One region of the Diaphorobacter sp. B2A2W2 genome, then DNA from elsewhere that is predicted to be linked to it. Evidence: riboswitches for the same ligand, from Rfam matches in the RefSeq annotation. Region 1 holds a riboswitch; the other holds the start of a gene.
What was found. A riboswitch is a leader RNA that binds a small molecule or an ion and turns the genes downstream of it on or off. The one in region 1 is predicted to bind thiamine pyrophosphate.
Positions count from the first base shown of each region.

Region 2: another riboswitch for thiamine pyrophosphate. It lies ahead of AC1PPL_RS00225 (FAD-dependent oxidoreductase); the one in region 1 lies ahead of thiC (phosphomethylpyrimidine synthase ThiC).

Region 1 covers NZ_JBWZOR010000007.1:109,225-113,854, reverse strand. The annotation lists gene AC1PPL_RS13125 (methyl-accepting chemotaxis protein) at 1-248, opposite strand, end outside; gene lpxC (UDP-3-O-acyl-N-acetylglucosamine deacetylase) at 469-1,392, shown strand; gene AC1PPL_RS13115 (hypothetical protein) at 1,411-1,587, shown strand; TPP riboswitch at 1,621-1,730, shown strand; gene thiC (phosphomethylpyrimidine synthase ThiC) at 1,832-3,676, shown strand; gene AC1PPL_RS13105 (methyl-accepting chemotaxis protein) at 3,728-4,630, opposite strand, start outside.
Region 2 covers NZ_JBWZOR010000001.1:43,469-48,098, forward strand. The annotation lists gene AC1PPL_RS00210 (thiamine phosphate synthase) at 1-95, opposite strand, end outside; gene AC1PPL_RS00215 (thiazole synthase) at 98-910, opposite strand; gene thiS (sulfur carrier protein ThiS) at 924-1,121, opposite strand; gene AC1PPL_RS00225 (FAD-dependent oxidoreductase) at 1,118-2,242, opposite strand; TPP riboswitch at 2,303-2,425, opposite strand; gene thiD (bifunctional hydroxymethylpyrimidine kinase/phosphomethylpyrimidine kinase) at 2,535-3,386, shown strand; gene AC1PPL_RS00235 (SH3 domain-containing protein) at 3,454-3,852, opposite strand; gene AC1PPL_RS00240 (NAD(P)/FAD-dependent oxidoreductase) at 4,190-4,630, opposite strand, start outside.

The DNA.
Region 1 (4,630 bases):
GACAGGCGCAGGGATTCCTTGGCGGCCTTCTGCGCGTCCTCTACGCTCATCGCGCCCTTGTCGGCCGCTTCCTTGTAAGCGGCGACGATGCTGTGCGCCGTCTGCACGGCGGTGGTCAGGGTTTCCTTGCGGGCGTCGATGATGAGCTTGCGCTCCTGCAGCAACGACAGGGTAGACATCACGATCAGCGCGAGCAGCGCCGTTCCCAGCATGGCAAGAATCTTCATCTTGAGGCTGAGCTTGGTCATGGGGGGCTTTCTCCGAAATTCGCCAAGATGGCGAGTTTTGTGAACATTTATTAACATAATTATCGCATTTGTTCCAATTTTGTTCGGCGACGCGCTCGTTGTCCGTATGTCAGCGCTTCTGCAGATCGACGCGCAGCGCAGGCGGCAAAACGTTTCGCTGCTATCAACGTCATAGAAAAGGGGTACTGCCGGCCCGTGTCTGGCGGCCTAAAATCGGCGGATGCTTCAGCAACGCACCATCAAGACCCTGACCCGCGCCGTTGGCGTAGGCCTGCACAGCGGCCAGCGGGTCGAGTTGACGTTGCGTCCGGCACAGCCGGATACGGGGATCGTGTTCCGCCGCGTAGATCTGCCGGAGCCCGTGGACATTCCCATTACCGCCACGGCTGTCGTGGATACGCGCATGGCCTCGACCATTGGCGCCGGCGGGGCGAAGGTGCATACTGTGGAGCACCTCATGTCGGCCTGCGCAGGGCTGGGGCTGGACAACCTCTACATCGACATCACGGCGGAGGAGGTGCCGATCCTCGACGGATCGTCCGCTTCCTTCGTGTTCCTGCTGCAAAGCGCGGGGGTGGAGTTGCAGAACGCGCCCAAGCGCTTCATACGCGTCAAACGCCCCGTGGAAGTGCGTGAAGGCACGGGCCAGCAGCTCAAGTGGGCGCGGCTGGAGCCCTACCATGGCTTCAAGCTGCGCTTCGACATCGACTTCGCCCACCCCGCCGTGGACTCCACGGGACAGAGCGTGGAGTTCGATCTGGGCGAAGGCAACTACGCGCGCGACATTGCGCGCGCCCGCACCTTCGGCTTCACGAAGGACGTAGAGATGCTGCGCTCCAGTGGCCTGGCGCTGGGTGGCGGGCTGGACAACGCCATCGTCATGGACGACTACAAGGTGCTCAACGCCGATGGCCTGCGCTACGACGCCGAGTTCGCCCGCCACAAGATCCTCGATGCCATGGGCGACCTGTACCTTGTTGGCAAGCCGCTGCTGGCGGCCTATAGCGCCTTCCGCTCGGGCCACGCCATGAACAATCTGCTGTTGCGCGAACTGCTGGCCCATGAGGATGCGTGGGAGATCGTGACCTTCGAGAATGAGCGCCAGGCGCCCGCAGGTTTCACACAGCCGGTGCGTGCCTGGTAACGGACGGGGGACGCGCGCATGTTGATCTTCCGATGGGCTGTCCTTCTGCTGCTGCTGGCTGCCGGCGTGTCGTTTGCCTTTTTTGCCGCTACGGGGCAGCAGCGCTACAAGCGTTTTGGACTGGTCATCGTCAAATGGACCGTCATCGCGGCGTCCATGTTCTTCCTAGTGCTGATCCTCGAGCGTCTGCTGTAAGGCGCCTTGCTGGCGGTCAAGTCGCCTATACTCGGCCCCGCTCCGGGGTGCACGTAACGGCGTGCTGAGATGGCGGACCTGACCGCCGGAACCGCGAACTTGATCTGGTTCATACCAGCGTAAGAAGAGCTGCAGTCGGATAGGGGGAAACGGGTACACCCGCAAGAAGGGTCGTGCTCCGTCCGTCCATCCGATCGATAGCGGAGCACTTCCATCCATCCCGCCGATGAAGGAGCTGCCCGCCATGAATGCCCCCGACAAGTTCGCCAGCCTGCTTGCGCTCACGCGCGAACCCTTTCCCGCTTCCACCAAGTCCTACCTCGCCGGCAGCCAGCCCGGGCTGCGCGTGCCGGTGCGCGACATTCAGCTCACCAACGGCGAAGTGGTGAGCGTGTACGACACGTCCGGCCCCTATACCGATCCTGCCGTGCAGATCGACGTGCGCAAGGGCCTTGCGAGCGTGCGGGGCGAATGGATTGCCGCGCGCGGTGACACCGAGGGCTATGAGGGTCGCGTGCGCAAGGCGCTGGACGACGGCCAGAAGGCCGAGGATGGCGACCGCCTGGCCCAGCTGCGCGCCGAGGCTGCGGCGCTGCAGCGCCAGCCGCTGCGCGCCAGGAGCGGCGCCAACGTCACGCAGATGCACTACGCGAAGAAGGGCATCGTCACTCCCGAGATGGAATACGTGGCCTTGCGCGAGAACGGTCGCCGCGAGTGGATGCAGCAATACATGCAGGACGCCGCGCGCGAGCAGCGCCTGGCCGGCAACCCACTGGGTGCGAGCATTCCGAAAATCATCACGCCCGAGTTCGTGCGCGACGAGGTCGCCCGTGGCCGCGCCATCATTCCCGCCAACATCAACCACCCCGAAGTGGAGCCCATGGCCATCGGGCGCAACTTCAAGGTGAAGATCAACGCCAACATCGGCAACTCCGCCGTCACGTCGAGCATCGAGGAAGAGGTGGAGAAGCTCGTCTGGGCCATCCGCTGGGGCGCCGACAACGTGATGGACCTGTCCACCGGCAAGAACATCCACACCACGCGCGACTGGATCGTGCGCAACTCGCCCGTGCCCATCGGCACGGTGCCTATCTACCAGGCGCTGGAAAAGGTCGGCGGCATTGCCGAGGACCTGACCTGGGAGATCTTCCGCGACACGCTGATCGAGCAGGCCGAGCAGGGCGTGGACTATTTCACCATCCACGCGGGCGTGCGCCTGGCCTACATCCAGCTCACCGCCGCGCGCCGCACGGGCATCGTGTCCCGTGGCGGCTCCATCATGGCCAAGTGGTGCATGGCGCACCACAAGGAGAGCTTCCTCTACACACACTTCGAGGACATTTGCGACATCATGAAGGCGTACGACGTGTCGTTCAGCCTGGGTGATGGCCTGCGTCCGGGCTGCGCCTCGGACGCCAACGACGAGGCTCAGTTCGCCGAGCTGCATACGCTGGGCGAGCTGACGCAGATTGCCTGGAAGCACGACGTGCAGACCATGATCGAAGGCCCCGGCCACGTGCCCATGCACATGATCCAGGCCAACATGACGGAGCAGCTCAAGACCTGCCACGAGGCGCCGTTCTACACCCTGGGCCCGCTGACCATCGACATCGCCCCCGGCTACGACCACATCGCCAGCGCCATCGGCGCCGCCATGATCGGCTGGATGGGCACGGCCATGCTGTGCTACGTGACCCCGAAGGAGCACCTGGGCCTGCCCGACCGCGACGATGTCAAGCAGGGCATCATTGCCTACAAGATCGCGGCCCACGCGGCAGACGTCGCCAAGGGGCATCCGGGTGCCCGTGCGCGCGACGACGCGCTGAGCCAGGCGCGGTTCGACTTCCGCTGGCAGGACCAGTTCAACCTGGGCCTGGACCCCGATACGGCCAAGGAGTACCACGACGAGACCCTGCCCAAGGACAGCGCCAAGGTGGCGCACTTCTGCTCCATGTGCGGGCCGAAGTTCTGCTCGATGAAGATCACGCAGGAAGTGCGCGAATTCGCTCAACAGGGCCTGCAGTCCAAGGCAGAGGAGTTCAACCGCACGGGCGGCGAGCTCTACGTGCCCATCCACCGCGCCGACTGACCCACGCAAAGCCGCCGGCCTGTCATGCCAGGCCGGCTCCAAGTGGCCGTATCAGGCCGCGGCCAGCAGCCGGGTGGGCATGGGCGACGGCAGTGCGTGCGCCAGTTCACCCGGCAGGCGAAAGCGGCTGACCTGCGCCGCCAGCTCATGGGCCTGGCCGCGCAAGCTCTCGGTGGCGGCCGCGGACTCTTCCACGAGGGCGGCGTTCTGCTGGGTCATCTGGTCCAGCCGCGACAGGGCCGAGTGGATGGAGAGGATGTCCTGCTGCTGCGCATGGTGGCTGGAGCGTATGTCGGCCATCGTGCGCGCGGCGTCCTGGATGGCCGCCACCACCTGCGCCATGGTGCGCCCCGCATCAGCGGCCAGGGTGGCGCCGGCATCCACCTGCTGCACGGACGCCTGGATCAATGCCTTGATCTCGCGCGCGGCCTCGGCCGAGCGGTTCGCCAAGCTGCGCACTTCGCTGGCCACTACCGCGAAACCGCGGCCTTGTTCGCCGGCACGTGCGGCTTCCACCGCGGCGTTCAACGCCAAGATGTTGGTCTGGAACGCGATCGAGTCGATCATGCCCGTGATGTCGCCGATCTGGTGCGCGCTGTGGGCCACTTGCTGCATGGTCTGCTCCATGCGCGTCACCACGTTGCTGCCTTCGTGCGCGGCGGCTGCCGCCTGTGCGGCGCGTGCCTCGGCATGCTCGGCGGTCTCGGCCGATTGTTGAACGGCACGTGTCACATGCTCCAGCGCGGCGGCCGTTTCCTGCAGGCTGGCTGCGGCCTCCTCGGTGCGGGTGGACAGGTGGGCGTTGCCGTTGGCCATCTCGGACGAAGCCGTGTGCAGGCTGTGCACGGAGGTGCTCACCTGTCCGGCAAGGCTGCGCAGCGCGGACTGCATGACCGACAGAGACGTCAGCATGTGCCCGGTTTCGTCCCGGTCGTGGCCCACGATGTCCTGGCG
Region 2 (4,630 bases), on a different contig from region 1:
TGGGGCGGGAAGTCCGCAAACGCCGACGCATGGTGCTGGCGGATGGCTTGCTCCATGGCGGCTGCAGAAGGCAATGGCGCGGCGGCTTGCGGCATGCTCAGCCCTGCGTGTGGTGCCAGAACGGCGTGCCCAGCACGGGCGTGCTGGGTTGCGCCGCCTCCTGCGGCGTCATCGCGCCGGCCATGCGGGCGGCGCGGCCTGCGGCCACGGCATCGGCAAAGGCACCGGCCATTTGCACGGGGTCGGTCGCCAGGGCCACGGCCGTGTTGAGCAGTACGCCGTCGTAACCCCATTCCATCACCTGGCAGGCGTGGGACGGCAGGCCGAGGCCGGCGTCCACGAGCAGCGGCACGTCCAGGCGCTCGCGCAGCAGCTGCAGGCCATAGGGGTTCACCGGGCCGCGGCCCGTGCCGATGGGCGCCGCCCACGGCATGACGGCCTGGCAGCCCACGTCCACCAGGCGCTGGCACAGCACCAGGTCTTCAGTGCAGTAGGGCAGCACGTAGAAGCCTTCGCGGACCAGTTGCTCGGCTGCTTGCACCAGGTTCAGCGTATCGGGCTGCAGCGTGTAGTCGTCGCCGATCAGCTCCAGCTTGATCCAGGGGGTCTCGAAGACTTCACGCGCCATATGGGCGGTGGTGATGGCTTCCTGCAGGCTATGGCAGCCGGCGGTGTTGGGCAGCACCGGCACCTGCAGGCGCTTGAGCAGTTCCCAGAAGCTGCTGCCGGATTCGGCCGGGTTGCTGCCCTGGCGGCGCAGCGATGCGGTGAGCATCGCGGGCCGCGCGCGCTGCACGGCGGCCTCCAGCACGGCGGGAGACGGGTAGCGCGCGGTGCCCAGCAGCAGGCGGCTCTGGAACGCCTGGCCGTAGAGCACCAGCGTGTCGGGGGAGGATGTAGGACTGTTCATGGGTGAAAAAGGCTCAACCGCCGGTGACCGGCGCAATGATTTCGATCTGGTCGCCGGACTGCAGGGCGTGCGCGGCATAGCGGGCACTGGGCACGAACTGCAGGTTCACGGCCACGGCAAACGGAGGCTGGGGTGCCAGGTGGGCCACGGCGTCGGCGACGGTAGCGCCATCGGGCAGTTGCACGGCGTTTTGGTTGATGAATACGTTCATGTGTGCAGCGCAGCTTCGCGGTCGAGCTGCAGCGAGAGGTCGAATCCAGGGGCGAGCTCGGATTGTCCCGTGTTCAGCACCTGCATGACCACATCGAGCATGGCCGGCGCGATCATGAAGCCGTGGCGGTACAGACCGTTGACCTCCAGCACGCGATCCTGCACTACGCGCACGGCGGGCAGGTTGTCGGGCAGGGTGGGGCGGCAGTGGGTGGAGATCTCCAGGATACGCGCCTCGGCAAAGCCCGGGTGTACGGCGTAGGCGGCGCTCAGCAGCTCCAGCGTGGAGCGCACGCTGGCGGGCGACATGTCGTCGGATTCGATCTCGGTCGCGCCGATGACGAACACGTGGTTCTCCTTCGGTGCGATGTAGATCGGGTAGCGGGGATGCACGATGCGCGTGGGGCGCTGCAGCGTCACGTCGGGCGCGTGCAGGCGTACCACCTCGCCGCGCAGCCCGCGCAGTTGCGGCCATTGCGCACGCGCGCCCAGGCCTCGGCAGTCCAGCACCCAGTCGGGCTGGCCGGCCTGGCCGGGAGTGAAGTCGGCCGGCTGGCGCGCGCTGCCCCAATGCGTGACCACGCCCAACTGGTCCATGGTGGCGGCCAGCGCGGCCAGGGCCTGGCGGTTGTCCAATTGGCCCTCGCCGGGCAGGTACAGGCCCTGGTGGAAGCGCTGTGCGGCCGTGGGCTCCAGTGCGGCCACACCAGCGCTGTCCAGCGCCTGCATGCGCGGCAGCCCGGGCACCAGGCCTTGGGTCTGCTCGAACTTCAGGCGCATGCGCGCGGCTTCGGGTGCGTCCTGGCGGTGCCACAGGATCAACGTGCCGTCATGTTGGAAGTACACCGGTGCGGCCAGCGGTGCCAGCAGCTCGGGCCAGCGCGCCAGCGAGTGCACGCCCATGCGCACCACGCCGGGCTCGGCCACGATGGATTCGGCCAGGGGGGCCACCATGGCGGCGGCCACGTAGGCTGCGGCGCCTTCGGCAGCACGGGTGCCGGCCTCGTGCACCTCAACGGCGTGGCCCTGGCGGGCGAGTTCGACGGCCAGCAGGCGGCCCATGAGGCCCGCGCCTAGGATGGTGACGCGGGAGGAGGAGCGAAGGGTGGGGAAAGTGTGCATCGTGTCCGTGATGAAAGGCCAGGCCAAACAACCAAAGGACAAAACGGGAGCGCGCGGCGCGCCGATGCTGTTGAAACTCCCCACGCCAGCATGACCTGGATCGGGTGCTTAGGGTATTTCTCAGTCGCCTGCCGCTTTCGTCAACACGTTCTTAGTGTGGCGGGGACACCCCTGTTTCGTCCGTGGCCGGCATTACAGCACAGGGGTGGTGCCCCTGTTGTTGACGTGGCGCAGGCTCTGGCGTTGCCGCGGCTGCGTTGAATGCGCTGCGGCTTGGCCGATAATTTTTGCCATGAACCAAGAGACACAGACGCCCGGCGGTGGCCGGCGCTATGCGCGCGTGTTGACCATCGCGGGCTCGGACAGCGGCGGCGGCGCGGGCATTCAGGCCGACCTGAAGACCTTCAGCGCCCTGGGCTGCTACGGCATGACCGCGATCACCGCCATCACCGCGCAGAACACGCGCGGCGTGACGGGCATCCACGGCATTCCGCCCGAGATGCTGCGCGCACAGATCGACGCCGTGGTCGAGGACATCGGCGTAGACGCGGTGAAGATCGGCATGCTGCATTCGCCTGAGGTGGTGCAGGTGGTGGCCGACGCGATTCTTCGCCATGGCTTGCCCAACGTGGTGCTGGACCCGGTGATGGTCGCCACCAGCGGCGACCGGCTGATTGCCGAGGAGACCGTGGGCACGCTGGTGCGCGAGCTGTTCCCGCTGGCCGCCGTGGTCACCCCCAACCTGGACGAGGCCGGCTGGCTGCTGGGCCGCGCCATTGCCGACGAAAGCGCGCTGGACGCGGCCGCTACCGACCTGCTGGCGCTGGGCGCGCGCGCGGTGCTGCTCAAGGGCGGGCATCTGCCGGGCGACCGGGTGGTGGATGTGCTGGCCCTGCCTGGCGACGAGCGCCACCGCCTGGAAGCTGCGCGCATCGTCACGCACAACGGCCACGGCACGGGCTGCACCTTGTCGTCGGCGATCGCTGCGCATCTCGCATTGGGCCAGCCGCTGGCGCAGGCGGTGCGGTTGGCTCGCCAGTACATCCTGGGCGCGATCGCTGCGGGGGCCGATGTGCGCACCGGTCACGGCCACGGGCCGCTCAACCATGGCTATGCGCCGGTGGCGCAGCGTGTGATCGAGTAACGGGCGGCTGAGGGAGCGCCGGGCACCGCGCGCGCCACAGGCCCACACCGCCGCGGCACCTGAAATATCACCAGCCCCAGGTCAGGCGCCGGGCCACCCAGCCCTTTTGCCCGTCTTCGCGCTGCACCCGGGCCCAGCTGCCCGACTGGCCCAGGCTGCGCACCACCTCATGCTGTTGCAGCTTGCCCACGGTTTTGTGCTGCTGGCCGGGGCCGGCGCGCAGGTTGGCGACGCGTGCCGTCACCACGCGGTGCGGCGTCTTGCTGGTCAGCGGCGCATACACCCAGCCGAGCGGCTCCTCGAAATCCCGCACTTGGAGCCAACGGCCCTTGCGCTGCTGCACCTGCAGCGGATAGCCCCGGCCCAGCTCCCACAGCGTCGCCGAGCGGGTGCTGGGTTTCTCGCGTACGTTGACCGCATTGCCCTTGATGCTGACGAACTCGCGCGCCTGCACGCCGGCGGGCATGAGCAGGGGCAGGGCCAGCGCGGCGGCGGCCAGGGCTTTGGACAGGATGCGATGCGGCAAGGGCAGTGCGAAGGGCACGGGGTGATCTCCTTGGAGTTGGAACTGAGGGATGACAACCCCCAGGTGGAGGGCCGCCCGCGTGCGAAGTTCCGGCCGTTTCAGGCGCGAACCGATGGCCGAAACGTCAATCGCTATGAAAAATAGAGCTACCAGCGCACTCTACAAGCCATTCTTAGACATTTTTCTATTTGGAAACAAGGCAGAACGCGCGCTGCAAGCTCCTGCTTCAATAGCGCCTCGCGCATTGCCGCAGGGCGCGCCGCGCCGTCGCCGCAGGTCAGCGGGCCGGGGCGACGCCCAGCCGGGCCTGCAGCCGTTCGCTGCTGGTGGTGTATTCCAGGGGCAGCTTGTGGCCCGCCTGCCGTTCGGCCTCGGCGAAGGCGGCGAGGGTGGCTTCGTGGAAGCCGCACAGGATCAGCTTGCGCTTACCGGGGTAGGTGTTGATGTCGCCGACGGCGTAGATGCCGGGGACGCTGGTGGCGAAAGTGGCCGTGTCCACGGTCAGCTGCTTGCGGTCCATCGCCAGGCCCCAGTCGGCGATGGGCCCCAGGCGGGGAGAGATGCCCAGGTAGGCCAGCAGCAGGTCCAGCGGCTGGCGCTGTGGCTGGCCTTGTGGGTCCAGCAGGGCCAGCGCCTGCAGGGTGCCGTCGGGCGCGGTCTCCACGCCCGTGATCTGGCCGATCACGACCTGGATGCGGCCCGCCTCGCGCAGTGCCTG